DNA from 3 places in the Streptomyces sp. Edi4 genome. Region 2 is predicted to be linked to each of the others. Evidence: riboswitches for the same ligand, from Rfam matches in the RefSeq annotation. Region 2 holds a riboswitch; each other region holds the start of a gene.

Region 1 (10,328 bases), 2.5 Mb from region 2:
ACGACGACCTCGCGGAGGGCGCCGAGGACCCCGGCGGCCCGCTGAACGCACTCGAACAGCTGCGCCTGGGCACCGGCCGTGACTACCATCCGCACGTTGTCGAGTCCCTGGCACGCGTGCTGGCCCGGGGCTGTCTGACCCGGGTCCCACCTGGGTAACCCAGGAGTAATGAGCGGCCTTCCGGCCGGGCATGGTTGGATGCGAAAAGAACCCAGAAAACTGGGAGACCGTAAGACCGACCCGGTAGTCGGGGCCGGTCTGGGCAGGCGGGAATCGTGAGGATCTTCGGCAAGGGACGGCACCGGCCCTCCGCCTCGTGGCGGCAGGCCACAGACCGTGCGTTCACGCTGATCGGCGACGGCAGGTACGAGGACGCCGGCGCGCTGCTGACGCGCGCCGCCGACCTGGAGCCCTGGCTGTCGGAGTCCTGGTTCAACCTGGCGCTCCTGCACAAGTTCCGGCACGACTGGGAGCAGGCCAGAGCGGCGGGGCTGCGCGCCGTGGCGCTGCTGGACAAGGAGACCGGCGCCCCCGACTGGTGGAACGTCGGCATCGCGGCCACCGCGCTCCAGGACTGGCCGCTGGCCCGCCGTGCCTGGCAGGCGTACGGCCTGAAGGTGCCCGGCGAGGCCACCGGCAGCGGCGAGCCCGTCGGCATGGAGCTGGGCAGCGCCGCCGTGCGCCTGTCGCCCGAGGGCGAGGCCGAGGTGGTGTGGGGCCGCAGGCTGGACCCCGCCCGCATGGAGGTCCTGTCCATCCCGCTGCCGTCCTCGGGGCGGCGCTGGGGCGAGGTCGTGCTCCACGACGGCGTCCCGCACGGCGAGCGCACCACGGCGGCCGGGCCGTCCTTCCCGGTCTTCGACGAGATCGAGTTGTGGGCGCCCTCGCCCGTGCCGACCTGGGTCGTTCTCCTGGAGGCCGCCACCGAGGCCGACCGGGACGCCCTGGAGCGCCTGGCGGCCGACGCGGGCTTCGCCGCGGAGGACTGGTCCTCCTCGGTGCGGCTGCTGTGCCGGGCCTGCTCGGAGTCCCAGATGCCGAGCGACGAGGGCGACGGCGAGCACCTGGACCCGCACGACCACAGCGAGCCCGGCCACCCCGGCCCGCTGGGCCACCGCACCAACGGCGACCTGTGGGTCCCCGAACGCGAATGCGGCCTCGCGGCCCCGGCCGGTCTGGTGCGCGGGCTCCTGGACGGCTGGGTGGCCGACAATCCGGACAGCCGCGAGTGGCGGGATCTGGAAGAAGTCTGCTGAACGGCAGCGGAGCCCGGCCGGGCCTGGCCTTAGGCTGTACGGGATCGGAATCAGGTTTTTGAGGAAGGCTTACGGCGGACATGGCGCAGCAGCAGACGGACCAGCAGGTCGAGAACGACGGGTTCGTCGTGGACACGGAGGACTGCGAGGCGCGTGAGCTGGCCCACCGCGAGCGCGGCACCGCCCGCCCGATCACGGTCGTCGGCAACCCGGTCCTGCACAAGGAGTGCAAGGACGTCACCGCCTTCGACGGCGAGCTGGCCCAGCTCATCGACGACATGTTCGCCAGCCAGAAGGCAGCCGAGGGCGTGGGCCTCGCGGCCAACCAGATCGGCGTGGACCTGAAGGTCTTCGTCTACGACTGCCTGGACGACGAGGGCGTGCGGCACGTCGGCGTCGTCTGCAACCCGGTCATCGAAGAGCTCCCGGCCGAGCTGCGCGTCCTTGACGAGTCCAACGAGGGCTGCCTCTCGGTCCCGACCGCGTACGCCGAGCTGGCCCGCCCCGACTACGCCGAGGTCAGCGGCCAGGACGCCGAGGGCAACCCGATCAAGGTGCGCGGCACCGGCTACTTCGCGCGCTGCCTCCAGCACGAGACGGACCACCTGTACGGGCGGCTCTACATCGACCGCCTCTCCAAGCGCGACCGCAAGGACGCGCTGAAGCAGATGGCGGAGGGCACCGCCCGCTACGAGACGGTCCCGAACAACTGACGCGGTACGCCCATGAGTTGAGGCCCCGCCCCCCGGAGTTCGCCTGGGGGAGCGGGGCCTCGGCCGTTCACGACGGGCCTAGAACTCCTCGTCGAAGCCCACCGAGCCCTCGACGGCCACCTGGTAGGCGGACGGGCGGCGCTCGAAGAAGTTCGTCAGCTCCTGGACGCCCTGGAGCTCCATGAACGAGAACGGGTTCGACGAGCCGTACACCGCAGGGAAGCCGAGCCGGGTCAGGCGCTGGTCGGCGACGCACTCCAGGTACTCGCGCATCGACTCGGTGTTCATGCCGGGCAGGCCCTCACCGCACAGGTCGCGGCCGAACTGGAGCTCGGCGGCGACCGCCTCCTTCAGCATGTCGGTGACCTGCTGCTCCAGCTCGTCGTCGAAGAGGTCCGGCTCCTCCTTGCGGACGGTGTCCACGACCTCGAAGGCGAAGTTCATGTGCATCGTCTCGTCGCGGAACACCCAGTTGGTGCCGGTCGCCAGGCCGTGCAGCAGGCCCCGGCTGCGGAACCAGTAGACGTAGGCGAAGGCCCCGTAGAAGAACAGGCCCTCGATGCACGCCGCGAAGCAGATCAGGTTGAGCAGGAAACGGCGCCGGTCGGCCTTGGTCTCCAGACGCTCCAGCTTTTCGACCTCGTTGATCCACTTGAAGCAGAACTGGGCCTTCTCGCGGATGGAGGGGATCTCCTCGACCGCGTCGAACGCGGCGGCGCGGTCCTCCGGGTCGGGCAGGTAGGTGTCGAGCAGCGTCAGATAGAACTGGACGTGCACGGCCTCCTCGAAGAGCTGACGGCTCAAGTAGAGCCGCGCCTCGGGGGAGTTGATGTGCTTGTAGAGCGTGAGCACCAGATTGTTGGAGACGATCGAGTCGCCCGTCGCGAAGAACGCGACCAGGCGGCCGATCATGTGCTGCTCGCCCGGCGTGAGCTTGGCGAGGTCGGCGACGTCGGAGTGGAGGTCGACCTCCTCCACGGTCCAGGTGTTCTTGATCGCGTCCCGGTAGCGCTCGTAGAAGTCCGGGTAGCGCATGGGGCGCAGGGTCAGTTCGAAACCCGGGTCGAGCAGGTTCTTGTGTTCGGTCGAGCTCATTACTGGCAGGCCTCGCAGGACTCGGGGTTTTCCAGGGAGCAGGCGACGGCGTCGGCGTCGGGGGCCGCCTGCTGAGTGGGGATGGTGGTGGCCTGGGCGGCGCGGGCGATGCGGGTCGCCGGGCGCGAGCGCAGGTAGTACGTCGTCTTCAGGCCCTGCTTCCAGGCGTACGCGTACATCGACGACAGCTTGCCGATGGTGGGCGTCTCCAGGAACAGGTTGAGCGACTGCGACTGGTCGAGGAAGGGGGTGCGGGCGGCGGCCATGTCGATCAGGCCGCGCTGCGGGATCTCCCACGCCGTGCGGTACAGGGCGCGCACGTCGGCCGGGATCCAGCCGAAGCCCTGCACCGAGCCGCTGGCCTCGCGCAGCGCCTCCCGCGTCTGCGCGTCCCATACGCCGAGGTTCTTCAGCTCCTCCACCAAGTAGCCGTTGACCTGGAGGAATTCACCGCTCAGGGTCTCGCGCTTGAACAGGTTGGAGACCTGCGGCTCGATGCACTCGTACACGCCCGCGATGGAGGCGATGGTCGCGGTCGGGGCGATCGCAAGGAGCAGCGAGTTGCGCATGCCGACCGCGGCGATCCGCTCGCGCAGGGCGGCCCAGCGCTCGGGCCAATTCAGCTCGACGTCGTAGTGGTCGGGGTGCAGCACGCCGCGCGCGGTGCGGGTCCTGTCCCACGCCGGCAGCGGGCCTGACCGCTCGGCGAGGTCGGCGGAGGCCTCGTACGCGGTCAGCATGATCCGCTCGGACAGCTTCGTCGACAGGGCCCTCGCCTCGGGGGAGTCGAAGGGCAGGCGCAGCTTGAAGAAGACGTCCTGGAGGCCCATCGCGCCCAGGCCCACCGGGCGCCACCGGGCGTTGGAGCGGCCGGCCTGCTCGGTCGGGTAGAAGTTGATGTCGACGACCCGGTCGAGGAAGGTCACCGCGGTGCGGACGGCGTCGTCAAGGCGCTCCCAGTCGATGCCCTGGGACTCGGTGTCCACGAACGCGCCGAGGTTGACCGAGCCGAGGTTGCACACGGCCGTCTCGCCGTCGTCGGTCACCTCGAGGATCTCGGTGCACAGGTTGGAGGAGTGCACCGTGTGGCCGGGCTCCGCCGTCTGGTTGGCGGTGCGGTTGGAGGCGTCCTTGAACGTCATCCAGCCGTTGCCGGTCTGCGCGAGGGTGCGCATCATGCGGCCGTACAGGTCGCGCGCGGGCATGGTCTTGCGGGCGAGCCCGGCGGCCTCGGCCTTGCGGTATGCGGCGTCGAACTCCTCGCCCCACAGGTCCACGAGCTCGGGCACGTCGGCCGGCGAGAACAGCGACCAGGCGCCGTCGGCCTCCACGCGGCGCATGAACTCGTCGGGGATCCAGTGCGCGAGGTTCAGGTTGTGCGTACGGCGCTGGTCCTCGCCGGTGTTGTCGCGCAGCTCGAGGAACTCCTCGATGTCGGAGTGCCAGGTCTCCAGGTACACCGCGGCCGCGCCCTTGCGGCGGCCGCCCTGGTTGACCGCGGCCACCGAGGCGTCCAAGGTCTTGAGGAAGGGGACGATGCCGTTGGAGTGGCCGTTGGTGCCCCGGATCAGCGAACCGCGCCCACGCACCCGGGAGTAGGAGAGCCCGATGCCGCCCGCGTGCTTCGAGAGCCGCGCCACCTGGTGGTAGCGGTCGTAGATGGAGTCCAGCTCGTCCAGCGGCGAGTCGAGCAGGTAGCAGGACGACATCTGGGGGTGTCGGGTGCCGGAGTTGAAGAGCGTGGGGGAGGACGGCAGGTAGTCCAGGCGGCTCATCAGGCCGTACAGGGACGCCACTTCGTCCAGGGCGCGCGCCGACTCGTCCTCGGCGAGGCCGGACGCCACGCGCAGCATGAAGTGCTGGGGGGTCTCGACGACCTTGCGGGTGATCGGGTGGCGCAGCAGGTAGCGGGAGAAGAGGGTGCGCAGGCCGAAGTAGCCGAAGCGGTCGTCGGCGCCGTCGGCGAGCGCGGCGTCCACCAGGGAGTCCAGGCGGGCGGCGTGGGCGCGGACGAACGCGAGGGTGCGGTCGGCGATCAGACCCTCGCGGTGACCGGTCTCCACGGAAGCCGAGAACGACACAGCGCCCTGGCTCGCGGCCTCTTCGGCGATGGTGACCGTCAGGAGGCGGGCGGCGAGTCGGGAGTACGCCGGGTCCTCGGAGATGAGCCCCGCGGCCGCCTCGGTGGCCAGCTCCCGCAGCTCGGCCGCGTCGGAACGGGCGTTGCGGCCCCGCAGCGCGGCGGCGGCGACCCGGCCCGGGTCGGTGTCCGGGAGGTCGGCGGTGAACTCGGTCAGGGTCCGCAGCAGCGCGGTCCCGGGGGCATCCGCGAGCTCATCGGTGATCGCTGAAGCGGGATCCGCTGGGGCGATGGTCACGTGGGGGGCACTCCCTCGCTCGGCACGGGGCCTTCGGGGGAGGCGTCGGCGCGCGTCGGGGCAGCCCTCAGCGCGTCGTCCACCGGCCCAACCGCGAGGCCCGGACGTCTGGCACCCGGATCGGTCGAACCGGGAGCGCCGTCGGCAGGTTGTCGGACTCGGCCCGTACGTATCCGTACGAGTCATACCGTTGCGGGACAGTTCCGGATTCGCACCGGATTCCCCTGCGGCGACAGCGAGGACGAGCATACATGTGGGGGGCGCTGTGGGTGGCGCCCCCCACATGTTGTGTCGTCGGTCGATCCGCCTCCGACTGTCAGGGGCCTCCGCTATCGTCGGTGACAGAGCCCTGAAGGAGGCGAGCCGACATGACCGCGACGACTGACCGGCCCCACATGCTGACGGAGGATTTCGAGGCCGTCGCGCGCATAGCCGCCCGTGAGAGGGAGGGGACGCGGCTCGAATTCATCAACGGGGTCATCAGGAGCAAGGCCATGCCGGACGGGGACCACGGGCGGATCATCCAGTGGCTCACGCGCATCTGCGTACAGCATCGGCCGGAGCTGTGGTTGCATCCGGGGCAGGGGATCAAGGCTCAGCAGTACCGGGCGGGGCGAGCGATCCCGGGCGGGGCGCTCGCGCCATCCGACGCCTTCGTCGGACAGGGTGACTGGGTGGACCCCGAATCGATCCTCATGGTGGTAGAGGTGACCTCGTGGGACTCCGACACGCACCGTCGTGACCACGTCGAGAAGCCGCAGGCTTACGCCGAGACCGGCATTCCCCTGTATCTGCTGATCGACCGGGCCGCGTGCGAGGTCTCCGTATACAGCGAGCCCGATGGCCACCGGTACGCGTCGGTGCGCACCCTCCCCTTCGGCCGGGACATCGAGCTTCCCGAGCCGGTGGGGATCACCCTCCAGACCGAGCAGCTCAAGGACTGGGTGCGCTGACCCACACGACGAAGGGCCGTGGCACCCCGGGTGCCACGGCCCTTCGTCGTTCAGCGGAACCTCAGTGCGCCGCCCCCGCCGTCGCCGGCGGCAGCTCGGTTGCGACGCCCGGGTCGCCCGCGTCCGCCGTGTAGTCCTCCGGCGAGGTCTCGTCGACGCCGTCGGGGGCCTTCACCGCGCGCAGGACGAAGGTGAGGACCACGGTGACCACCACGTTCAGGACGAACGCCGTGAGGCCGATGTAGCCGATCTCGCCGATGCCCGGGATCTCCTTGGAGGAGCCGCCGAAGTGCTTCTGCGTGGGCGAGGCCACCCCGTACGCGGCGAGCGTGCCGTAGACCATGCCCACCGCCCAGCCCGCGAGCAGCGCCCAGCGGTGGAACCAGCGCGTGAACAGGCCGCCGACCAGGGCCGGGAAGGTCTGGAGGATCCAGATGCCGCCCAGGAGCTGGAAGTTGATGGCCACGGTCTTGTCCATGGTCAGGACGAAGACCAGCGCGCCGACCTTCACCACCAGCGAGACCAGCTTGGAGACCTTGGCCTCCTGCGAGGGCGTCGCGTCGGGCTTGATGAAGTCCTTGTAGATGTTGCGGGTGAAGAGGTTCGCCGCCGCGATGGACATGATGGCGGCCGGCACGAGCGCGCCGATGCCGATCGCCGCGAAGGCGACGCCCGCGAACCAGTCGGGGAACATGTCCTCGAAGAGCTGCGGGATGGCGAGCTGCCCGTTGGTGACCTTGACGCCGGCCGCGATCGCCATGAAGCCGAGCAGTGCGAGCAGGCCCAGCATCAGCGAGTACAGCGGCAGGATCGTGGTGTTGCGGCGGATGACGTTGCGGCTGCGCGAGGAGAGCGTGGCCGTGATCGAGTGCGGATACATGAACAGCGCGAGCGCCGAGCCGAGCGCGAGCGTGGCGTACGTCCACTGGCTCTTCTCGCCGGGCACGAGCGCCCCGGTCGGCTTGCCCCCGGGCGGCCCGGCGAACTTGTGCTGCGCCGCGCTGAAGATGGCGTCGAAGCCGCCCAGCTTGATCGGGATGTAGATGATCGCCACCGCGATGACGAGGTAGATCAGACCGTCCTTCACGAAGGCGATCAGCGCGGGCGCGCGCAGGCCCGAGGAGTAGGTGTACGCGGCGAGCACCGCGAAGGCGATGAGCAGCGGCAGGTCCTTGACGAACCAGTTGCTGGACTCGCCGCCCACGCCCATGACGTCCAACACGGCCTGGATGCCGACCAGTTGGAGCGCGATGTAGGGCATCGTGGCGAGGATGCCGGTGATGGCGACCGCCAGCGAGAGGCCCTTGGAGCCGAACCGGCCACGGACGAAGTCCGAGGTGGTGACGTAGCCGTGCTTGTGGGAGACGGACCACAGGCGCGGCAGGAAGGTGAAGATCAGCGGGTAGACGAGGATCGTGTACGGGACCGCGAAGAAGCCCGCCGCGCCCGCCGCGTAGATCGCCGCCGGGACGGCCACGAACGTATAGGCCGTGTAGAGGTCGCCGCCGAGCAGGAACCAGGTGACCCAGGTGCCGAACGACCGGCCGCCCAGGCCCCATTCGTCGAGGGTGGCCGCGCTTTCGGCGGACTCGGCCTTGCGCCAACGGGCCGCCAGGAAGCCGATCACGGTCACGGCCAGGAAGAAGAAGATGAAGACGCCGAGCGCGACGCCGTTCACGCCGTCCTTCACTTGGACGCACCCCCCTTCTTGTCGAAGGAGACCGACGCGGCACCGGACGCGCGCGAACGCTGGTCGTGCTGCCACAACTTGTACGCGACCATGGTGAGCGCGGTCGAGATCAGCACCCAGAGCATCTGGTACCAGTAGAAGAACGGGATCCCGCCGAGCGTGGGGTCGGTCTTGGCGTAGGAGCTCACCCACACCATCGCGACCAGGGGCGCGATCAGGCAGAGAGCGATGACCACGCGCACGGGCGTGATCACCGGTCTCCTCACTTCCGTCGATTCCGGCATTGGGCGACTCCGTCCCCTCACGATCACCTGTGCGTTGGATCACTGTGCAATGCGCAGGAAATCTAGGGGACAGTTTCGGTCAAGGGAACCCCCGTCCGGATTCCGGACGGGACGCCTCGGGCCGGACGGTCCGCCCGGGGCCGAACGGGCTCAGTCGGCCCGGCTCAGTCGGCCCGGCTCAGTCGGCCGGGCGCTTGAGGCGGGCCACGAACTTGTAGCGGTCGCCCCGGTAGACCGAGCGCACCCATTCCACCGGCTCGCCCCCGCCGTCCAGGGAGTGCCGCGACAGCATCAGCATCGGCAGGCCCACGTCCGTGCCGAGCAGCCCGGCCTCGCGCGGGGTGGCCAGCGACGTCTCGATGGTCTCCTCGGCCTCCGCCAGACGCACCCCGTACACCTCGGCCAGCGCGGTGTAGAGCGAGGTGTACTTCACCAGGGAGCGGCGCAGGGCCGGGAAGCGCTTGGCGGACAGATGCGTGGTCTCGATGGCCATCGGCTCGCCGCTCGCCAGGCGCAGCCGCTCGATGCGCAGCACGCGGCCGCCGGCGGTGATGTCGAGCAGCCCGGCGAGGGTGTCGTCGGCGGTGACGTAGCCGATGTCCAGGAGCTGGGAGGTGGGTTCGAGGCCCTGGGCCCTCATGTCCTCGGTGTAGGAGGAGAGTTGGAGGGGCTGGGAGACCTTGGGCTTGGCGACGAAGGTGCCCTTGCCCTGGATGCGCTCCAGGCGGCCCTCGACGACCAGCTCCTGGAGGGCCTGGCGCACGGTGGTGCGGGAGGTGTCGAACTCGGCGGCGAGCGTCCGCTCGGGCGGCACCGGGGTGCCGGGCGGCAGGGTCTCCGTCATCTCCAGCAAGTGGCGCTTGAGGCGGTAGTACTTCGGCACGCGGGCGGTACGGACGCCGGCGCCCGCCTCCGTGGTACCGCTGCCGTCGGCGGCCATGGTCTGCCTTCCCGAGTGCTGCGCTGCTGCCGTCACCGGCTCCTCCGTCTGTCGCGGCTCACATGGTGGCACGGACCGGTCACGGGTCGTCGCCCTCCGTCAGGGTGTCGGTCCGGTAACGCGATCGACAAGCCCTTCTTATACACCGCCGCGCGGCGGACGTGCGGGGGAGTATGCAAGTTGGTCTAAACCATTAAAGCCCAGGAGGGTCTTGGAGGCAGCTCGGCGGGTGCGCGTGAGGCCTGCGGAAGGGGGCGCGCGGGGCCCGTGGGAGGGGGCGCGGAGGCCCTGGCCGGCGCCGAGGTGTCGGTCCGATAACGGACGGTCTCGGCGTTCTTATCGGCCCTTGACACCCCTAAAGGTCTAGGCCAAGCTCCCGGTACTGGTCTAAACCATTAAAGACCAATCCCAGTCCCACGGGTAGTACTTCGCGTATGCGGCATCGCGGTGGGCGGGGCCATGAAGAGGGCAACGGGGTCAGTCATCCCTGAGGAGAGTGGCGTGAAGCGCAAGCTCATCGCGGCGATCGGCGTCGCGGGCATCATGATCGGCGCCGCGGCCTGCGGCGGCAGTGACAAGAAGGACGGCGCCGCGGGGGGCGACGCCAAGGAGCTCACCGTCTGGCTGACGGTCGATGCCCAGAAGAACTGGCCCGAGCTGGTGAAGGCGGCCGACGACGCGATCGTCGCCAAGCACCCCGGCCTGAAGATCACCCACGAGTACTACGGGTGGCCGGACAAGAACGCCAAGCTCGACGCCGTCCTCGCCACCGACAAGGCGCCGGACGTGGTGGAGATGGGCAACTCCGAGATGCCCTCCTACACCGGCAAGGGCGCCTTCGCCGAGGTCGACGCGTCGAAGTTCGACAACTCCGCCTCCTGGCTGGACGCGCTCAAGGCCTCCGTCACCTCCAACGGCAAGACCTACGGCGTCCCCTACTACGCCGGTGGCCGCACCGCGACCTGGCGCAAGGACATCGCCACCGACGCGGGCATCACCGCCACCCCCAAGACCTACGC
Region 2 (10,328 bases):
CAGCGTTCCGGTGGTGCCGAGGCCCGCCACGAAGTGCGTGATGGAGGGCAGGTCTGCCAGGATCTCGGGGCCGGTGGTGGCGTAGTGGGCGCCCGCGTTGTCCGGGTTTCCGTACTGGTAGAGCATCACCCAGGACGGATTCTCGGCGGCCAGCTCCTTGGCGACCCGTACGGCCGTGTTGGAGCCGCCGGCCGCCGGGGACGACACGATCTCGGCGCCCCACATCGTGAGCAGGTCGCGGCGCTCCTGGGAGGTGTTCTCCGGCATGACGCACACGATGCGGTAGCCCTTGAGCCTGGCCGCCATCGCCAGCGAGATGCCCGTGTTGCCGCTGGTGGGTTCGAGAATGGTGCAGCCGGGTGTCAACCGGCCGTCCTTCTCGGCCTGTTCGACCATGTGGAGGGCCGGCCGGTCCTTGATGGAGCCGGTCGGGTTGCGGTCCTCCAGCTTGGCCCAGATCCGTACGTCCGCCGAGGGGGAGAGCCGGGGCAGGCGGACCAGCGGGGTGTTGCCGACCGCGGCGAGCGGGGAGTCGTAGCGCATGTCAGACGCGGCCGCCCGCGACTGCGGGCAGGATCGTGACGTTGTCGCCGTCGGACAGCTTGGTGTCGATGCCGTCGAGGAAGCGGACGTCCTCGTCGTTGAGGTACACGTTCACGAAGCGGCGCAGTTTGTCGCCGTCCACGATGCGCTCGCGGATGCCGGTGTGCCGGGTTTCGAGGTCGCCCAGCAGCTCGGCGAGGGTGGCGCCGCTGCCCTCGACGGCCTTGGCGCCGTCGGTGTAGGTGCGGAGGATGGTCGGGATGCGGACCTCGATGGCCATGGCGTGGGCTCCTGATCGGAAGATGTGAGGCGTGGGCGCGGCTCGGGCTCGGGTCCGCGCGCCGCACGCCCGGGGGCGTGCGGTGGTGCGTTGGTGCGGGGCGCGCGGCGTCAGACGGCGGCTGCGCGGGCCGTACAGATCGCGCTGGCGAGACGGCACAGGTCGACGTGCAGCCGCGCCACGAGCAGCAGGGCGGGGCCGCTGCTCGGCGTCTTGTCGCTCACGTCGTTCGAAACCATGGGGTCATCGTATAGATTCCCGGTCCGCTTCCCGGAATGTGATCTCGCATCCTGGACCCATCCCGCTCAGGATGTGGTCACCCTCCTGGTGGGCGGCAGGTAGACGACGGTGGGCGCCCCGGTGGTGGGGTGTACGCCGATGTCGGCTTCGACCCCGTACACCTCGCGCAGCAGATCCGGAGTCAGCACGTCCGCGGGCGCTCCCGCCGCGACGATCCGGCCGTCCGCCAGGACGCAGAGGCGGTCGCAGTACTGCGCGGCCAGATTCAGATCGTGCAGGGCGAGCAGATTGACCGTGCCCAACTCCCTTACCAGGGAGAGCACTTCGAGCTGGTAGCGGATGTCGAGGTGGTTGGTCGGCTCGTCCAGGACGACGACGTCCGGCTGCTGTACGAGGGCGCGGGCGACCAGGGCGCGCTGGCGTTCGCCGCCGGACAGGGACGGGAAGGGGCGGGCGGCCAGGTCCGCGATGCCGACGCGGGCCAGCGCGTCGCGTACGAGGGCGTCGTCGGCGGCGGTGTCGGCCTCCCAGAAGCGGTGGTGCGGGGAGCGGCCCATGGCGACGATCTCGCGCACGCTCAGTTCGATGCCGCCGGCGTCGGCGTCCTGCGGGACGGTCGCGACACGGCGGGCGCGGGCCCTGGCCGGCAGGGCGTGCAGGTCGGCGCCGTCGAGCAGGACGCGGCCCGAGGTGGGGCGCAGGGTGGCGTAGACGCAGCGCAGCAGCGTGGTCTTGCCGCTGCCGTTGGGCCCGACCAGGCCGACGGTCTCGCCGTCGGCGGCGTGCAGGGTGATGTCGTGCAGCAGGACGCGGCCCTGGGGGGTGGTGTACGAGAGCGATTCGGCGCGCAGCGTGGTCATGCGGGGCCGCCTTCCGCGCGGGCGCCGTGTCCGCGCAGCATCCACAGGAAGAACGGGCCACCGGTGAGCGCGGTGAGGACGCCGACGGGGATGTCCTGGGGCGCGGCGACCGTGCGGGCCGCCAGGTCGGCCAGGACGAGGAAGGCGGCGCCGCCCAGGGCCGCGACGGGCAGCAGGGTGCGGTGGGCGGCGCCGACGGCCATGCGGGCGGCGTGCGGCACCATCAGGCCGACGAAGCCGATCGACCCGGTGTACGCGACGAGGACGCCGGTGAGCAGCGATGCCAGCACGAAGGCGGCCGCGCGGAAGCGCCCGGTGTCGAGGCCGAGCACGGTGGCGCCCTCCTCGCCGACGAGCAGCAGGTCCAGCGGGCGGGCCAGGGCGATCAGGAGCAGGGTGCCGGCGGCGAGGGCGAGCGCGGGCAGGGCGAGCATGTCCCAGCGGGCGCCGCCGAGTCCGCCGAGCGTCCAGTGCAGGACTTCCGTCACGTGTTCGGCGCTGGCCGATGTGACCAGGATCAGGCTGGTGAGCGCGGACAGGACGTAGGAGACGGCGACCCCGGCCAGCACCAGGCGCCCGCCCGCCAGGGAGCCGGCGCGCCGGGCGAGCGCGTAGACGAGGACGAGGGCGGCGAGCGCTCCGGCGAAGGCGGCGGCGGGCAGGGCGACGGTGGTGGCCACCCCGGCGCCGGCCCCGAGGACGATCACGGCGACGGCCCCGGCGGAGGCTCCGCTGGAGACGCCCAGCAGGAAGGGGTCGGCGAGCGGATTGCGCACGAGGGCCTGGAGGGTGGTGCCGATGACGGCGAGACCGGCGCCGGTGACCGCGCCGAGCACGACCCGGGGGGCTCTGACCTCCAGCACGATGGTGCGGTGGGGGCCGGGTTCGGCGGCGCCGGTGACGATGGCCCACACCTCCCCCGCCGGTATCCGTACCGATCCGAGCGCGAGCCCGGCGGTGGCGCCGGCCAGGAGCACGATGGTGAGGCCGCCGAGCAGCGCGAGGTAGCGCCGGCGGGGGGTCATCGGCGGCCTCCTTCTCGACCGGCCGGACGGGGCGGCGGGCCCGCGCGGTGGCGCCCCCTCATGCTCCCGCCCCGAGCTGCGCGGCCAGCTTGGCCACCGCGTCCGGGGCCCGTACGCCCGTCACCATGTCGGACAGCGCGAGGACCGCGAAGCTGTTGTTCTTGACGGCGGGCACCGAGGCGAGCGCCGGGTCGTCGCGCAGGCGCTTCTTCTTGGCCTCCACGCTCGTGCCGCCGTAGTCCAGGATGAGGATGGTTTCCGGCGCGCGGGCCACCACGTCCTCCCAGCTCGCGTCGCCGAAGGAGGCCGTCTTCAGGTCGTCCGCGAAGATGTTGCGTCCGCCCGCCCGCGTCACGATGTCGTTGCCGATGCCCTTGCCGCCGGCCGTGAACGCCGTCTTGTCGCCGCTGTCGTAGACGAACACCGGCACCGGCTCCCGGCCCGAAAGCGCCGTCCGCGTACGCTCGTTGGCCTCCTGGGCCGACCGTATCCACGCCTGGGCCCGCTCGGGCACCCCGAAGGTGCGGCCGACCTCGGTGACCTCCTCATACACGTCGTCCATCGTGGTCGCGCCGGCGCGGGGGCAGTTCTCCACGTTGAGGCGGGTCTTGATGCCGCTCTTGGCGAGGGCTTCGCGGCTTCGGCCCTCGCCCGCGGCGAAGGCCGAGGCGTAACCGCCGTAGACGTAGTCGGGGTCGGCGGCCAGGAGCTTTTCGTAGGAGGGGTACTCGGCGGCCAGGACCGGGACCGAGCGGTAGGACGCCTCGTACTTCGGCAGCACCTTGTCGTCCAAGTAGGCCGTCCCGGCAAGGGACTTGGCGAGGCCGAGCTCCAGCATCACCTCGGTGGCGTGCTGGTTCATCGTCACGGCCCGTTTCGGGGGCGCGGTGAAGGTGGTGCGCACGCCGCAGTTGGTGACGGTGTACGGGAAGCCGGAGGCCGTAGCGCCCGTGGCCTCGGGCTGCGGCCGCGTCGTGCACGCGGCGAGCGGGAACAGCAGGGCGGCGGCGAGTGCCGCGCGGCGCCAGAGCATGACTGCGCTCCTCCAAGGGGATTTCCACGTCCCCTGTCGATGGGAGAAGGCGGCAGGTCAGTTCCTGGCTTCCGGCTCCGAGGGGGTCCCCCGGGGCCGGTCACAGTGGCGGGACCGTGCCGGATTCGCACCGGCTTCCTGGGTCCTGCCGCCCGATGATCGAAATTTCGTACGGACAGTATGCGCGAATTTCGATCGGTACGCGCCATCCGTCACGGCGCCCGGGTACGACTCAGTAGGCCTCGACGACCTTGACGTCTTCCTCCGTGATCACACCGTCCACGATCCGGTACGAGCGGAACTGGAACTCGCCCGCGCCGTCCGTGTCCGCCGTGGACACCAGGACGTAGTGCGCGCCGGGCTCGTTGGCGTAGGACACGTCGGTGCGCGAGGGGTAGGCCTCGGTCGCGGTGTGGGAGTGGTAGACGATCACCGGCTCCTCGTCGCGGTCGTCCATCTCGCGGTAGAGCTTGAGGAGGTCCTGCGAGTCGAACTCGTAGAACGTGGGCGAGCGGGCCGCGTTCAGCATGGGGATGAAGCGCTCGGGGCGGCCGGTGCCGGCCGGGCCCGCGACCACACCGCACGCCTCGTCGGGGTGGTCGGCGCGGGCGTGCGCGACGAGCTGGTCGTAGAGGGCCTGGGTGAGGGTCAGCATGTCGGCAAGGATAAGCAAAGGGGCCGCCGCGTATCGAGTGTCGATACGCGGCGGCCCACATGGTGAGAACGTGCCGGTCAGCGGCTCAGTCGCGCTTGGCGAACGCCTTGTTCTCCGGGTTCTTGGCCTTGAGGACCAGGTAGGAGACGCCCAGGATCAGGGCCCACAGCGGCGCGCAGTACAGCGAGACGCGGGAGTCCTTGTCGATGCCCATCATGACGATGACCATGCCGATGAAGAGCAGCGCGAACCAGCTGGTCCACGGGGCTCCGGGGGCGCGGAAGGTGGACTGTGGCAGTTCGCCGCGGTCGGACTTGGCGCGGTAGCGGATCTGGCAGACCAGGATCATGATCCAGGCCCACATGCCGGAGATGGTGGCGAAGGAGACGACGTAGTCGAAGGCCTTGCCGGGCGCGACGTAGTTGATCCAGACACCGACCAGCATGAGCCCGGCGGAGACCGAGGTGCCCACCAGCGGGGTGCCGCTCCTGGTGAGCTTGGTGAAGACCTTGGGGCCCTGGCCGTTGAGCGCGAGGTCGCGCAGCATGCGGCCGGTGGAGTACATGCCCGAGTTGCAGGAGGAGAGCGCGGCGGTCAGCACGACGAAGTTGACGATGCCCGCGCCGACGCCGAGGCCCATCTTCTGGAACGCGGCGACGAAGGGGCTCACGCCGGGCTGGAACTCGTGCCACGGGACGACCGAGAGGATCATGATCAGGGCGCCGATGTAGAAGACGGCGATGCGCCACGGCACGGTGTTGATGGCCTTGGGCAGCGTCTTCTCGGGGTCCTTGGACTCGCCCGCGGTCACGCCGACCAGCTCGACGGCGAGGAAGGCGAACATCACGATCTGGAGCGTCATCAGCGTGCCGCCGATGCCCTTGGGGAAGAAGCCGTGGTCGTTCCAGAGGTTGGCGACGGTGGCGGTGTCCGCGGCGTCGGAGAAGCCCACGGTCAGGATGCCGGCGCAGATCAGGATCATGCCGACGATGGCGGTGACCTTGACCATGGAGAACCAGAACTCCAGCTCGCCGAAGAGCTTCACGGAGATGAGGTTCACGGCGTACAGGATGAGCGTGAAGATCAGGGCGTACGCCCATTGCGGGATGCTGCCGTGGGTCCAGAAGGACATGTACTGGGCGGCCGCGGTCACTTCGGTGATGCCGGTGACGACCCAGAAGAGCCAGTACGTCCAGCCGGTCACATAGCCCCAGAACGGGCCGATGAACTCGCGGGCGTACTCCGAGAAGGAGCCCGAGACGGGCCGGTACATGAGCAGCTCGCCGAGGGCGCGCATGATGAAGAAGATGACGAGGCCGGCGATGGCGTACGCCAGGATGAGGCTGGGTCCGGCCTTGGAGATGGCCTTGCCCGCGCCGAGGAAGAGGCCGGTGCCGATGGCACCGCCGATCGCGATCATCTGGATCTGCCGGGCCCCGAGGCCCCGCTGGTAACCCTCGCCCGCGACTTCGCCCGGTTCGTTGACGCTGTCGGTCCCCGCGGCCTCATTGCCGGCAGGACGGTCTCCGTGCTGGTCGACCTGCGCTGAGGTCATGGTGGTGCGCCTTTCTCCATGCTGACCCGTCCGCCTCGGTCACGAAGCGACGGATCAGGTCCTGATCCCCCCGGATGTGGATGGAGTGCCGCCGGCGGTCAGCCGGTCGAAGCGCCCCCGGGAACATGGGTGGCGTCCCCGGGTGGTCGTGAAGATTTATCACGGGCTTATGGGTGATCCCCAGCGGGCTTTGTGGCGGGGATCACAGGAAGAAGCGGACAAACCGCATTCAATATGACAAAGCAGGTCGATGTGGTGATGGGATCGTTATACGGATTTGAGCGTCCGCTGAGCGAACGGTCATTTTCCGGTCGATCGCTCAGGGCATGAGCGTGTCGATGAGTGTTTCTTGCAGCACACCCAGCCACAGATAGGCCATCACCATCGGCTTGCGCGGGTCGTCGTCCGGCAGCCGGTAGAGCTCGCCGCTCTCGTCCTCGTCGGTGATGTCCAGGCGGGTGGCGATGGTCAGACGCAGGTCGTTGAGGGCGCCGAGCCAGTGCCGCGCGTCGTCGGCGGTCAGCTTCAGGACGGCGCCGCCGTCGCCCCGGGGGCTCAGCTCGTCGAGGCCGCGGACGACCGCGAGGGCGTCGGCGCGCTTGCGGGCCCGCAGGTCGTTCTCGGTGAAGCGCCTGAACTCGGCCGACTTGGCGCGCAGTTCCTCGCTCTCCTCGCTCGCGTACGCCTCGGGGAAGAGGCGGGCGAGCGCCGGGTCGGTGGGCGGCTCGCTGGGGCCCTCGGCGAAGAGGGCGGCCAGCGGGTCCTCCTCCTCGGCGGCCTGGTCGCCGGGTCCGATGAGTTCGAGCAGCTGGACGGCGAGGGAGCGCAGGATGGCGATCTCGACCTCGTCGAACGCGGCGGCGGCGCCACCGCGCGGCAGCGCCTCGAAGCCGCTCACGGCCCCGGCCATCAGCCGCGGTCCTGGGTGAGCGTGGCCCACAGGCCGTAGCCGTGCATGGCCTGCACGTCGCGTTCCATCTCCTCGCGGCTGCCGCTGGAGACCACGGCCCGTCCCTTGTGGTGCACGTCGAGCATCAGCTGGTGGGCCTTGTCCTTGGAGTAGCCGAAGTAGGACTGGAAGACGTACTGCACGTAACTCATGAGATTGACGGGGTCGTTGTGGACGAGCGTCACCCAGGGCACGTCGGGCTCGGCGACGGGAAGGTCCGACTCCGCCGACTCGGGACGTTCGATCTCTACCGGGGCAACGCTCACGACTTGGGGCGACCTTGTCTCTTCTGCCGGGGCCGGGGGCCGGCCCCGGGGAACAACAGCCTGCCGAGGGTTGCGCCGTTTCCGGAGGGCCCCCGGTCGGCGCAGCCGAAACGGCCACGGCCTCCATGCTGCCACCCGGGGCGGCTCATCGCACAAACGGGCCCCTGGAAATCGTCAGAGTGACGAGTATTCGGGGTAGCATCCCGGCATGCCCCGCACGGGGCGATCCAGCGACCCCCGGCCGGCGTGCGCCCGGCCCGGACGAAAGTGCGAGGTAGCTCGCTGTGAATGCTGCGGACCTCGGTCTGCCGGTGGACGTGCCGTCGACCGCGCTCTTCACCGATCAGTACGAGTTCACGATGCTCCAGGCCGCCCTGAAGGCCGGCACGGCCGAGCGGCGCTCGGTCTTCGAGGTCTTCACCCGCCGCCTGCCCGAGGGCCGCCGCTACGGCGTGGTGGGCGGCACCGGGCGCGTCCTGGACGCGGTGGAGAACTTCCGCTTCGACGCGGGCGTCCTCGGCTTCCTGCGCGAGCGGAACATCGTGGACGAGCCCACCTTGCGCTGGCTCTCCGCCTACCGCTTCAGCGGCGACATCTGGGGCTACCCCGAGGGCGAGGTCTACTTCCCCGGCTCACCGATCCTGCGCGTCGAGGGCTCCTTCGCCGAGTGCGTGCTCCTGGAGACGGTGATCCTCTCGATCCTCAACCACGACTCCGCGATCGCCGCCGCCGCCTCCCGGATGTCGTCGGCGGCCGGCGGGCGCCCCCTGATCGAGATGGGCGCGCGCCGCACCCACGAGCTGTCCGCCGTCGCCTCCGCTCGCGCCGCCTACGTCGGCGGTTTCAGCACCACATCCGACCTCGCGGCCGGCTTCCGCTACGGCATCCCCACCGTCGGCACCAGCGCCCACGCCTTCACGCTGCTGCACGACAGCGAGCGGGACGCCTTCCGGGCCCAGGTCGACTCGCTGGGCCGGGGCACCACGTTGCTGGTGGACACCTACGACGTCGCCGAGGCGGTCCGCGCCGCCGTCGAGATCGCCGGGCCCGAGCTCGGCGCGGTCCGCATCGACTCCGGCGACCTGCTCCTGGTCGCCCACCGGGTGCGCCAGCAGCTGGACGAGCTCGGCGCCACCGCCACCAGGATCGTGGTCACCTCCGACCTCGACGAGTACGCCATCGCCTCGCTGGCCGCGGCCCCCGTGGACGCCTACGGGGTGGGCACCCAGCTGGTCACCGGCTCGGGGCACCCGACGTGCTCGATGGTCTACAAACTGGTCGCCCGCGCCCAGTCCGCCGACCCCAGGGCCCCGCTGGTCCCGGTCGCCAAGAAGTCGCTCGGCGCGAAGTCCTCGCTGGGCGGCCGCAAGTGGGCCGCGCGCCGCCCGGACGCGTACGGGATCGCCGAGGCCGAGGTCGTGGGCACCGGGGCGGTGCCGGCCGCGCTCGGTGAGCGTCAGCTCCTGGTCGAGCTGGTCAAGGGCGGCACGGTCGTGGCCCGCGAACCGTTGGACGCCGCCCGCGCGCGGCACATCGAGGCGCTGGCCGCGCTGCCGATGTCCGCGAGCCAGCTCTCGCGCGGCGAACCGGTCATCCCGACCGAGTACGTCTGAGGACGTCTGAGGACATCTGAGGACGTCTGAGCCGGGCCCCGGGCGCGGCCTCGGCGTGCGGCCGGGCCGCCCGGCGGGTTTTCCGCCCCCGTTTGCCCCCTGCCGCACGCGGATCGAAGTCTCTACGCTCGAAGCACAGCCCTCCCCCACCCGGGCCCGCAGACCGAAGGACAGCCGACATGCACCGCGCTTTGATCGTCGTGGACGTCCAGAACGACTTCTGTGAGGGCGGCTCCCTCGCGGTCGCGGGCGGCTCGGACGTCGCCGCAGCGATCACCGAGCTCGTGGGCGAGGCGGCCGGATCCGCCTACCGCCACGTGGTGGCCACCCGCGACCACCACATCGACCCGGGCGCGCACTTCTCGGACACGCCCGACTTCGAGCACTCCTGGCCGGTGCACTGCGTCGCCGGGACCGAGGGCGTGGGCTTCCACCCCAATTTCGCCCCCGCCGTCGCCTGCGGGGCCATCGACGCGGTCTTCGACAAGGGCGCCTACGCCGCCGCGTACAGCGGCTTCGAGGGGCTTGACGAGAACGGTCTCTCGCTGGCGGACTGGCTGCGCGAGCGGCAGGTGGGCGAGGTCGACGTGGTGGGCATCGCCACCGACCACTGCGTGCGGGCCACCGCGCTCGACGCGGTGCGCGCCGGGTTCGTCACCCATGTCCTGCTCGACCTGACGGCGGGGGTGGCCCCGGGCACCACGTCGGCGGCCCTGGAGGAGATGCGGGCGGCAGGCGTGGACCTGTCGGGCAAACCCGTGGTCTAGCCGGGGTCCGGGGCGCGCGGCGCTATCGCAGGAGCGCCCGTATCGGGTGCCACAGCTCCTCGGTGGTCTCCGGGGCCGTGCGCCACAGCAGGCCGTCCGGATGGTGCAGGACGGCCGTGATCTCGTCCAGGGTGGGCGGCTCGGTCTGGCCGCGCAGGTACACCGCCCGCAGGCCGAGGTTGCGGAGCCTGGTCAGGGCCCGCGCCCGGTTGACGGCGTGCACCAGGACGCGCACGTCACTGCCCGGCGCCGCCGGGTTCGGCAGGGTCAGCGCGACGACCACGCTGCCCCCTGGCAACTTGCAATATCCTCCGCCGGGCATGCCGGACCACTCCCCCTGCGGGACGACGCGTTGGACCCGCTGTCAATAAGGACTCGTAGAACGCACCTAAACACGATCGGCCGCCGCCCGCTAGAGGGCGACGGCCGATCATGATTTGACCTGCTGTTTTGCTGATTACTTGGGTGAGGTGCCGACCTTCACCGTGATCGTCTGGCCGCTCCGCGGCTGGTCGACGATCGAGATCCGCGTCCTGGTGTCA
Region 3 (10,328 bases), 870 kb from region 2:
GCGGTGCGGCGCGCGGAGTCGATGCGTACGAGCGCGTCACCGCCCGCGGTGGAGGGCCCGGCCGGCGCGGGCGTCAGGGGCTCGGGCGCCCTGGTGAGCACCGGGGCCCGCTGGTCGGCGGGGACGAGCACGAGGTAGCCCACCATCGGCGGGCGGCCCGGCAGCGCGGGCAGAGAGTGCTGGGGCGCGGGCAGCCAAGTGGCGCCCGGCGGCAGGAAGTCGAGGACCTGGCCGGCGCCGGGCCCGGCCACCTCGTCGCGGTCCACGGCCCGCAGGCGGTGGCGGCCGAGCGGCAGCGGGGCGGTGGCTTCGGGGGCCGGGGAGGTATGGGTGTTCGCCATGAGAGGTCAGCTCTTTCGCGCGGGGTGTCGTCAACGGGGGACGTACGTCGGTGCGCGCGGGCCGAAGGCCTGGAGTGGATCGAGGCGTTAGAGGGCCGGCGCGTTCCTCGCGCGGCAACACACCCGGTCGAAGTCGTGGTCCTGGCGGGACGGCCAGAACGGCTCGAGGTCGCTGCGACCCGTCACGGAGTTCTGGAAGCTGGACATGGGCCCATTCAACCAGACGGACCGGCCCGCGCAGCAGCCCCTCCCACGGACTGGCACGTACCGCTGGCACAGCGTCACCGGAATCATGCGCTCCGCACCGAGGGGGGCGCGGGCCGGGCGGGGACACGGCGAAGGGCGCCACCGCCGGGGCGCGGGCGCCCAGTTGACCGGGGGGGCGGAGTGCGGCCGGGGCACGGCGGCGGCGCGGGGCCGGGGCACGGCGGCGGCGCGGGGCCGGGGCGCGGCGGCGGCGCGGGGCCGGCCGCGCCCGCGTTCGTACGGCCGTGGGGATCAGGCCTGGCCGGCCTTCTCCAGGCCGGCGCAGCAGGTGTCGACGATGAGCCGGGTCACCACATACGGGTCGACGTTGGCGTTGGGGCGCCGGTCCTCGATGTAGCCCTTCTTGTCCACCTCGACCTGCCACGGGATGCGCACCGAGGCGCCGCGGTCCGAGACGCCGTACTTGTACTGGTCCCAGGGGGCCGTCTCGTGCAGACCGGTCAGCCGGTCGTCGATGCCCGCGCCGTAGTTCTTCACGTGGTCCATCGGCTTGGAGCCCTCGCCCAGCGCCTCGCACGCGGTGATGATCGCGTCCCAGCTGCGGTCGCCCTCGCGCATCGCCCTGGTGGAGAAGTTGGTGTGCGCGCCCGCGCCGTTCCAGTCGCCCTTGACCGGCTTGGGGTCGAGGGTCGCCGACACGTCGAAGTCCTCGGCGGTGCGGTACAGCAGCCAGCGGGCGATCCACAGCTGGTCGGAGACCTCCAGGGGGCCGACCGGGCCGACCTGGAACTCCCACTGGCCCGGCATCACCTCGGCGTTGATGCCCGAGATGCTGAGACCCGCGGCCAGGCAGTGGTCGAGGTGCTTCTCGACGATCTCGCGGCCGAAGATCTCATCGGCGCCGACACCGCAGTAGTAGCCGCCCTGCGCGGCCGGGAAGCCGTTCACGGGGAAGCCGAGGGGGCGGGCGCCGTCGAAGAACGTGTACTCCTGCTCGATGCCGAAGATCGCCTCCTGCGCCGCGAAGCGCTCGGCCACCGGACGCAGCAGCGCGCGGGTGTTGGAGGCGTGCGGCGTCCCGTCGATGTCGAAGACCTCGCACAGGACCAGTATGTTCTCGCCGCCGCGGATCGGGTCCTGGCAGGAGAAGACGGGCTTGAGCACGCGGTCGGACGCGTGGCCCTCGGCCTGGTTGGTGCTCGACCCGTCGAAGCCCCACAGCGGCAGCTCCTCGACGCCGGCCGGCGAACCGGCCATGATCTTCGTCTTGGAGCGGAGCTTGGCGGTGGGCTCGGTGCCGTCGATCCAGATGTACTCGGCCTTGAACGTCACGGAAGCCATCCTTTGCGGGAGCTGCGGGAGCTGCGGGAGCTGCGGGGGCTGCGGGGGAGCCGCGGGGTGTCCGCGCCCTGTCACGCCGCGTCGCCCGCTGTCCGAGCGGCAAGCCTCACACGGCGAAATTTCCCGTCCGTTGCCCGTATGTGAACCCGGTGTTACCCGCGTTCCCGCAAGAGCGACGCGAAGCCCGCGTCGCGGATGCGCCTGGTCAGTTCCTCCGGCCGCGTGCCCAGCGCCTGGGCGCATCGTCCGAGATGCCAGTCGTGCGCGGCCAGACTCCGCAGCAGATGACCGCGCCGCACCTGGTTCTCGGAGAGGCGGAACGTCTTCAGGTACGCCACCCGGCCCCTGCGGTCGGTGATGGCCTCACCGATGTGCTGGGCGGCGCCGCCGCGCTCGAACGGCGGCAGGAAGCGCCACAGGTCGAAGCCGCCCATCCGGTACACCCGGCTGAAGGCGTACGACGTGGCGTACAGCTCGGCGGCCATCACCGTGTCGTGCGCCGCGCGCCAGGCCCGCTCCTGCGCGCGGACCGCCGCGCGCAGATCGCCGGTGCCGCGCACGTGACGGTCCTCGATGCGGGCGGTGAACTCCGCCGCCGGGCGGCCGAAGAGCGCGTACTGGTGGATCAGCTCACCGAACAGATCCTGAAGCAGCGTCGCGTGCAGCGCCCGGTAGTCGTCGGGGTGCGGCACCGCGAAGGCGGCGCCGAGCGCGTCCGCCGCGTACACCAGGACGCCGCACTGACGCGGATGGATCTCGAAGACGCGCAGCGCGTCGGCGAGGCCGGGCACGTCCGCGCCGAGGTAGGCGCTCTCGACGCGCGGCGAGAGCCCGGAGCGCAGCGCCTCGCGCGACCAGGTGTCCCACAGCGTCGAGGGCCCGCCGAAGTGCAGCGCCAGATAGCCCTCGAGGGCCAGGTGCAGCGGCAGGAACCGCAGCCGGTCGCCCGGCCGCCGCTTCGCCATCCGGTGCAGCGCCACCCGGCCCGCCGGCGCCGCGCCGCCCAGGCTCGTGCCGTACGCCGCCGCCGTGCCCTCGCCCGACCAGTCGGCCACGAAGCCGTGCGGGATGTAGGAGGTGTAGTGGGCGCCGTCGTTCAGGCGCACGTCCTCGGTGGCGAAGTCCCCGCTGCCGTACGCCTCCCGGTGCAGCCGGAGCCCCGCCACGGGCTCGGCGCGCAGCAGGGGCACCAGCCGGATGCCGCCCCACACCTGGGCCGGTCCGGCGCTCAGCCCGGTCAGGTCGAGCGCGGTCACCGGACGCTCGCGACGAAGTCGGCCGTGCGGCGGTCCAGATACGTGGACAGCTCGGCCAGGCCCGTGCGCCCCTCGGCGAACGCGGCGATCTCCACCAGGGCGGGCAGGTCCTCCGCGTCGCGAATGCCGGCCGTGGGTACCGAGGGGGCGAGCCGTCGCACGTCGAAACCGTCCGCGTCGTATACGGGATTGAGGTGCACCACACGGGTGCGCAGGCCCGGGTCGAGCCGGGTGCGCCACACCCGCAGCACCTCACCGGCCAGGCCCGGCGGCGCGTTGTCCCAGCCGTCGGAGACCACCACGACCCGCTCGGGACCCTCCTCGAGGGCGTCCAGGAGGCGACTGCCCAGCGGCGTCGCGCCGCGCGGCCGTACGAGCAGCGCGTCGGTGGCGCCCGAGGTCCACCACCCCCGGTAGGCCCCGGCGCCGGCCAGCGCCTCCAGGAGGAAATGGCAGGCCAGCGCCACCGCGAGCGGGCGGCGGCGCTTGACGCCCGAGCCGGCCGATGAGTAGCTGTCGTCGAGCACCGCGGCGACGCGGCCCCACGAGCGCGCGTGCGGCCCGGCCGCGCGCAGCGCCGCTGCCCGCAGCGCGTCCGTCAGCTCCGCCCGGCGCGCCGCGCGCTCACCGGGCGCGAGCGAGAGGACGAACAGGGCGAGCCGGGTCAGCGGCAGGCCGGCCAGATCGGCGGCGGGCGCCCCCGCCCGCCCCTGGAAGCGCAGCCGTTCCAGCCGGGTGGCGCGCGGCGCGACGCGCTTGAGAAACGTCTCGCGCGCCACTCCGTGCCGGGCCGCGAACCCTTCGGCGACCGTGAACGGCAGCTCGTACAGTGCCCCCTGCTCGTAATGGGCACGGCGGTGGGCGTCGAGCAGCGGATGCGCGTAGTGGGGCCGTCGCCCGGGTCGGAACAGGAAATCCCCCAACTCCGCGTCCGCGAAGGGCAGATGGACATGGCGGGCGGCGGACTTCAGTCCGGCCCGGTACTTCACCGCGTCGAAGCCCAGGTCGGGGCGGGCTCCGAGCCAGTCGCGGAAGATCGCCCGGGTGCGCCGGTTGTTGACCTTCGCCGCGCGCAGCGCGCGCATCAGCCGGTACACCCGCTGCGGGGGCAGCGCCGCGAGCCGCGCCGCGATCAGCCGCCCCTCGACGCGCTTGTCATCGGCGCTCGCCTCATCCGCGCTCACCAGGAGGTGGCGCACGATGAGAGCCGCGTTGTGGTCGTTGATGTCGAGGGCGAGCGCGGCGGCGTACACCGTGCGGTAGTTGACCCGGACGTACTCGTGCAGGAAATCCAGCGAGAGCCGCTGCGCGCCCGCGCCCGAGTGGAACTCGCGCTGCCCGGTGGCGGTGATGGCGGCGTTGACGAAGAGGAGTACGTCCTCGGCCGCCACCAGGTCGGCGCGGCTCTCCTCGGCCATGGCAGATCTCCGTTGTGCGAATGGGGGAGCCGGCCGGGGAATGGGGGCGCGAACTGCGAAATGTTTGCGGTAGAGGCAAGTCCCGGAAGTCGCGCCGGAGTCCCGCGGCCGGCCCGGGAAACCTAACATCCGGCCCCGGTGGCCCCGCCACTTCAATTCCCGTCCGGGGCGGATGACCGGGGGCCGGGGCAGACTGGCCCCATGAACACCACCGGTAACACCGTTCGCATCGGTCTCCTCGGTACGGGCCCCTGGGCCGTCGCCACGCACGCGCCGGCGCTCGCCGCGCATCGCGACGTCGACTTCGTGGGGGTGTGGGGGCGCAGGCCCGAGGCCGCGGCCGCACTCGCGGGGGAGCACGGCGTGGCGGTGTACGAGGACGTGGACGCGCTGTTCGCCGACTGCGACGCCGTCGCGTTCGCGCTGCCGCCGGACGTGCAGGCGCCCCTCGCGCTCCGGGCGGCGCGGGCCGGCTGCCATCTCCTCCTGGACAAGCCCGTGGCCACCGACGTCGAAAGCGCGCGTGAGCTGGCCGCGGCGGCCGAGGGCGCGGGAGTGGCCTCCGTGGTCTTCTTCACCCTGCGCTTCGCGCGCGAGACCGCAGCGTGGGTGTCCCAACAGGCGGCCCGCGACGGCTGGTTCACCGGGCACGCGCAGTGGTACGCGGCGCTGTTCACGCCGGACGCCGAGCGCGGCCCCTACGCCGCGTCGCCCTGGCGCGGTGAGAAGGGCGCGCTGTGGGACGTGGGACCGCACGCCGTCGCCGTGCTCGAAGGGGCGCTCGGCGAGGTGACGGCGGTGACGGCGGCGGCGGGACCGGGCGACACCGCGCACCTGATCCTGCGGCACACCTCGGGCGCCTCCAGCACGGCCGCCCTCAGCTTCACCGCGCCCGAGGCCGCCGCGGGCGTCGAGGTGACGCTGACCGGCGCCGATGGCGTGGTGACGATGCCCGGCTGGGGCGGCGCGCTCGACGCGTTCGCCGCCGCGCTCGACGCGCTCATCGAGTCGGCCCGCACCGGGACGCCGCACCCCTGCGACGTACGGTACGGAGCGCGCGTCACCGAGCTTCTGGCCGACGCGCAGGCCCAGCTCGACGGGGCCTGAGGCGGCGCTACTTCCGCGTCAGGGCGTCGCGTACGGCGTCGTCGGTGCGGCCCACCACGGCCGTGCCGTCGTCCGCCGTGATGATCGGGCGCTGGATGAGCCGGGGGTGCTCGGCGAGCGCCGTCACCCAGCGCTCGCGGGCGTCCGCGTCACGCGGCCAGTCCTTGAGGCCCAGTTCCTTGGCGTCGGGTTCCTGGGTGCGTGTGATGTCCCACGGTTCGAGGCCGAGCCGGTCGAGGACGGCCCGGATCTCGTCCGGGGACGGCACGTCTTCGAGGTAGCGGCGCACCGTGTAGTCGGCGCCCTCCGCGTCGAGCAGACTCACCGCGCCGAGGCACTTGGAACAGGCCGGGTTGATCCAGATCTCCATGCCCGCGAGAGTACCCGCAATACGTCCCCAAAGCGCCGCTGGCCAGGGCCGATTGTCAGTGGTGCCCAGTAAAATCGAGGCAGTAAGTGAGGGTTCCCGACTGCTCAGGAGGATGCCCATGACCGCTGCCGTACTCACCTCGCGCGCTCCGAAACAGCTGTCCCTCGCGCCCCTTCGCAAAGTGCCGCTGCCCGCCGGGCGTCCGCGCGCGTGGTACGAGTCGCACAACCGGCGCCTGAAGGCCATGCGCCTGGCCATCGCGCTGCTCGACACGGGCGTCTACCGGCCCGAGCAGGCGCCCGACCGCACGATACGGACCGTCGCCGCCCTCATCGGCGTCCACCCGCCGTCGGAGACGACGTGCCGGATGGTGCGCGCGCTGATCTACGACGGCCGCTGATCACCGGCGGCGGCCGGTCCGTCGCCGCGCCCGGTCCCGGTCATGCCGTCGAGGCGTGGCCGGGGCCGGTCCCCGAGGGCGTCATCGCGTACTGGTCCAGGAGGCGCGCGGTCGCCTCGTCCACCACCCGGTAGCGCACCACCCGCCCGTCCTTCTCGCCGGCGACCGCACCGGCGGCCCGCAGCAGACGCAGTGCCTGCGAGACGGCCGGGTCGCGCATGCCGGTCGCGACGGCCAGGTCGGAGACGGCCAGCGGTCCGGCCCGGCGCAGCGCGAGCAGCAGGGCGAGCCGGTTGGGGTCGGCGAGCAGCGAGAAGCGGTCGGCCCAGGCGCGTACGCGCGTGGGGTCGCCGATCGCGGCGATGGCGTCACACACGCGGTGGCCGTCGATGGTGCGGTGGCCGGCGCGGTCGGCGGGGACGAGATGCATACCGGCATCCTCGCAGGAGCGCGGTGCGCGTCCGAGCCCCGGGCCGTGCGCGTCCGAGCCCCGGGCGGTGCGCGTCCGAGCCCGGGTCCGCCCGGGGGCCCGGTCTTCACGAGGCCCGGCTGCGGCGGACGCGCCGTGTGATCTTCGATACCTGCACAGCTGTGCAGCTGTGCGGGCAACTCTCCAGCGTCTAGGGTGACCTGGCCGTGGTGTTCGGGAAGACCGGTGGGAAACCGGAGCGGCCCTCGCCACTGTGATCGGGTTCCCCCGTCAGTTCTACGGGGGAGCAGCCGTCCCCTCGCGGGCCACTGGCCAGGATCCACCTGGCTGGGAAGGCCGGGGCGGTCGCACCCACCCGTCAGCCAGGAGACCGGCCGCGGCATCTCACGAAGTGATCCACGAGGTGCTGGAGCGTGACCGCATGACCCTGTCCACCCCCACGTCCGCCGAGGCGGGCGCCGTCTCACCGGCCTTCCACTGGCGCCGCGAGGACACCGTCCGCACCGGCCTGTTGCTCGCGGTGATAGCCGCCCTGCACGTGGCCGCGTTCGGCATCCTCTTCCTCCTGGTGGCCCCCGCGCACTACGCGGTCGGCACCAAGACGTACGGCATCGGCCTCGGCATCACCGCGTACACGCTCGGCATGCGGCACGCCTTCGACGCCGACCACATCGCCGCCATCGACAACACCACCCGCAAGCTGATGGCCGACGGCAAACGGCCGGTGTCCGTTGGCTTCTGGTTCGCGCTCGGCCACTCCAGCGTCGTCGTCATCATGGCGGCCCTGGTGGCCGGCGGCGCACAGCTCGCGGGCACCCTGATGAACGAGGACTCCAGCGCGCACAAGGTGCTCGGCCTCGTCGGAACCACCGCGTCCGGATCCTTCCTCTACCTCATCGCCGCGCTCAACCTGGTGGCCCTGTTCGGCATCCTGAAGGTGTTCCGCGCGATGCGGTCGGGCGCGTACGACGAGAAGGAGCTCGAAGCGCACCTGGACTCGCGGGGGTTCATGAACCGCGTCCTGGGCCGCTTCACCAAGTCCATCTCGCGGCCGGGCCAGATGTTCCCGCTCGGCTTCCTCTTCGGCCTCGGCTTCGACACCGCGACCGAGGTCACCCTGATGGTCATGGCCGGCACGGGCGCCGCCGCCGGACTGCCCTGGTACGCCATCCTGTGCCTGCCGCTGCTGTTCGCCGCGGGGATGAGCCTCTTCGACACGCTGGACGGCACGTTCATGAACTTCGCCTACCAGTGGGCGTTCTCCAACCCCGTGCGCAAGGTCTACTACAACCTCACCATCACCGGCCTCTCGATCGCCGTCGCGTTCTTCATCGGCACCATCGAACTGGTCGGCGTCGTCCACGAGAAGTTCGACCTCACCGACCCGGTCAGCGGCTGGATAGCGGCCCTGGACCTGGACAACGTGGGCTTCGTCATCGTCGGCCTGTTCGTGGTGGTCTGGGCGGCGGCGCTGGCGTACTGGCGGCTGGGGAAGGTGGAGCAGAAGTGGGCGGGGTCCAGGGTTTGAGGGTGCTGTAGAGGGCGCCGGCGTACCCCTGCCGCGCCGCGACGCCCGTGAGGGTGAGGACGCGGATCCGGGTCCTCGCACCCCCACGGGCGTCCATTCACCTCCGCGACGCTCAGCTGAGCTGCTGGAAGGCCTCCCACCCCCCGCTCCCGACGGCGGTGCCGGAGCCCACGCTGTTGTCGTAGAAGTACAGCTTCGCGTCGTCGCCGCTCGACCAGATGTCGGGCTTGCCGTCGCCGTTGGCGTCAGGGGCGGCGGTGAACAGCGGCCGGTAGGCGGGGGCCCCAGCGGCTTCGCTTTATGCCGTGGGGCTCGGCGCTCATTACTACGTCGCGTCCAAGCAGGGCCGACTGCGGGTAGTTAGGGAATAGTAGTCATGGCTGAGCGTTCTTATCCGAGCGTCACCAAGCGTTGGAGTAATTCCCCCGTTCAGTGCCGGGATGAGGAGCGGGTGTCCCAGCCTGAGGCGGCCAGAATTCTGAGGGTGTCCATGGTGCGACTGGCCCTGAGAATGATGACGGACCACCTGGTTCCCGCCCACAACAGTAAAGGGGTGGCGGGAGTGACGCGAGCGAGCGTTGAGAAGGATGCCGCATGGCTGAGCACCGCTTCCAGGTCCGCGAAGGTGTCGCGCGTCTTCAAGGGATTCTGGCGCTTGCTCTGACCGATGACATGCGGGTCGGGTGATGAGGACGGTGCCGAAAACGCGAGAGGCCGCCGCCCCGGTGGGGAGCGGCGGCCTCGCCGCAGCTGACGCTGCGTCAGGATGCGGGCCGGGAACCGGCCCCGCTCCTAGAGGTCGAAGTACAGCTCGAACTCGTGCGGGTGCGGGCGCAGTTGGATCGGGGCGATCTCGTGGGTGCGCTTGTAGTCGATCCACGTCTCGATCAGGTCGGAGGTGAAGACACCGCCGGCCTGAAGGTACTCGTTGTCGGCCTCGAGCGCGTCCAGGACGGCCGGGAGCGAGGTCGGGACCTGCTGGACGCCCGCGTGCTCCTCGGGGGCCAGCTCGTAGAGGTCCTTGTCGATCGGCTCGGCCGGCTCGATCTTGTTCTTGATGCCGTCGAGGCCCGCGAGCAGCAGCGCGGAGAAGGCGAGGTAGGGGTTCGAGGACGGGTCCGGCGCGCGGAACTCGACGCGCTTGGCCTTCGGGTTGGAGCCCGTGATCGGGATGCGCATCGCGGCGGAGCGGTTGCGCTGCGAGTAGACCATGTTGACCGGGGCCTCGAAGCCGGGGACCAGGCGGTGGTAGGAGTTCACCGTCGGGTTGGTGAAGGCCAGCAGCGACGGCGCGTGCTTGAGGATGCCGCCGATGTAGTAGCGCGCCATGTCCGACAGGCCCGCGTAACCCTGCTCGTCGTAGAAGAGCGGGTCACCGCCGGCCCACAGGGACTGGTGGACGTGCATGCCCGAGCCGTTGTCACCGAAGATCGGCTTCGGCATGAAGGTCGCGGTCTTGCCGTTGCGCCAGGCGACGTTCTTCACGATGTACTTGAAGAGCATCAGGTCGTCGGCCGCGGCCAGCAGCGTGTTGAACTTGTAGTTGATCTCCGCCTGGCCGGCCGTGCCGACCTCGTGGTGCTGGCGCTCGACCTGGAGGCCGGAGTTCTCCAGCTCGAGGGAGATCTCGGCGCGCAGGTCGGCGAAGTGGTCGACCGGCGGGGCCGGGAAGTAGCCGCCCTTGTAGCGGACCTTGTAGCCCCGGTTGTTCTCCTCCGAGCCGGTGTTCCAGGCGCCGGCCTCGGAGTCGATGTGGTAGAAGGACTGGTTCGCGGAGGTCTCGAACCGTACCGAGTCGAAGACGTAGAACTCGGCCTCGGGGCCGAAGTACGCGGTGTCCGCGATGCCGGTCGAGGCGAGGTAGGCCTCGGCCTTCTTGGCGATGTTGCGCGGGTCGCGGCTGTACTGCTCGCCCGTGATCGGGTCGTGG

The links. Region 2 has a riboswitch for cobalamin ahead of ABR738_RS15900 (ABC transporter substrate-binding protein). Riboswitches for the same ligand answer to the same signal wherever they lie in the genome.
Region 1: linked by a shared signal. The riboswitch ahead of ABR738_RS27145 (ribonucleoside-diphosphate reductase subunit alpha) and the one ahead of ABR738_RS15900 (ABC transporter substrate-binding protein) in region 2 are both predicted to bind cobalamin.
Region 3: linked by a shared signal. The riboswitch ahead of nicT (Nickel transporter NicT) and the one ahead of ABR738_RS15900 (ABC transporter substrate-binding protein) in region 2 are both predicted to bind cobalamin.

Annotation. Positions count from the first base shown of each region.
Region 1 covers NZ_JBEJGY010000004.1:5,503,016-5,513,343, forward strand. The annotation lists gene ABR738_RS27125 (HD-GYP domain-containing protein) at 1-158, shown strand, start outside; gene ABR738_RS27130 (tetratricopeptide repeat protein) at 276-1,256, shown strand; gene def (peptide deformylase) at 1,337-1,969, shown strand; gene ABR738_RS27140 (ribonucleotide-diphosphate reductase subunit beta) at 2,048-3,064, opposite strand; gene ABR738_RS27145 (ribonucleoside-diphosphate reductase subunit alpha) at 3,064-5,442, opposite strand; cobalamin riboswitch at 5,569-5,697, opposite strand; gene ABR738_RS27150 (Uma2 family endonuclease) at 5,811-6,395, shown strand; gene mctP (monocarboxylate uptake permease MctP) at 6,457-8,085, opposite strand; gene ABR738_RS27160 (DUF3311 domain-containing protein) at 8,082-8,369, opposite strand; gene ABR738_RS27165 (GntR family transcriptional regulator) at 8,548-9,309, opposite strand; gene ABR738_RS27170 (extracellular solute-binding protein) at 9,811-10,328, shown strand, end outside.
Region 2 covers NZ_JBEJGY010000004.1:3,026,684-3,037,011, forward strand. The annotation lists gene ABR738_RS15875 (PLP-dependent cysteine synthase family protein) at 1-543, opposite strand, end outside; gene ABR738_RS15880 (MoaD/ThiS family protein) at 545-823, opposite strand; gene ABR738_RS15885 (putative leader peptide) at 934-1,062, opposite strand; gene ABR738_RS15890 (ABC transporter ATP-binding protein) at 1,129-1,923, opposite strand; gene ABR738_RS15895 (FecCD family ABC transporter permease) at 1,920-2,948, opposite strand; gene ABR738_RS15900 (ABC transporter substrate-binding protein) at 3,007-3,981, opposite strand; cobalamin riboswitch at 4,020-4,145, opposite strand; gene ABR738_RS15905 (M67 family metallopeptidase) at 4,214-4,636, opposite strand; gene ABR738_RS15910 (amino acid permease) at 4,722-6,191, opposite strand; gene ABR738_RS15915 (DUF2017 domain-containing protein) at 6,511-7,101, opposite strand; gene clpS (ATP-dependent Clp protease adapter ClpS) at 7,101-7,406, opposite strand; gene ABR738_RS15925 (nicotinate phosphoribosyltransferase) at 7,691-9,019, shown strand; gene ABR738_RS15930 (isochorismatase family protein) at 9,199-9,786, shown strand; gene ABR738_RS15935 (hypothetical protein) at 9,809-10,108, opposite strand; gene ABR738_RS15940 (immune inhibitor A domain-containing protein) at 10,244-10,328, opposite strand, start outside.
Region 3 covers NZ_JBEJGY010000004.1:2,152,200-2,162,527, reverse strand. The annotation lists gene ABR738_RS11830 (winged helix-turn-helix domain-containing protein) at 1-341, opposite strand, end outside; gene glnII (glutamine synthetase) at 840-1,880, opposite strand; gene ABR738_RS11820 (ARPP-2 domain-containing protein) at 2,042-3,145, opposite strand; gene ABR738_RS11815 (hypothetical protein) at 3,142-4,563, opposite strand; gene ABR738_RS11810 (Gfo/Idh/MocA family protein) at 4,765-5,670, shown strand; gene ABR738_RS11805 (ArsC/Spx/MgsR family protein) at 5,678-6,040, opposite strand; gene ABR738_RS11800 (hypothetical protein) at 6,159-6,440, shown strand; gene ABR738_RS11795 (ArsR/SmtB family transcription factor) at 6,481-6,870, opposite strand; cobalamin riboswitch at 7,061-7,263, shown strand; gene nicT (Nickel transporter NicT) at 7,292-8,398, shown strand; gene glnA (type I glutamate--ammonia ligase) at 9,191-10,328, opposite strand, start outside.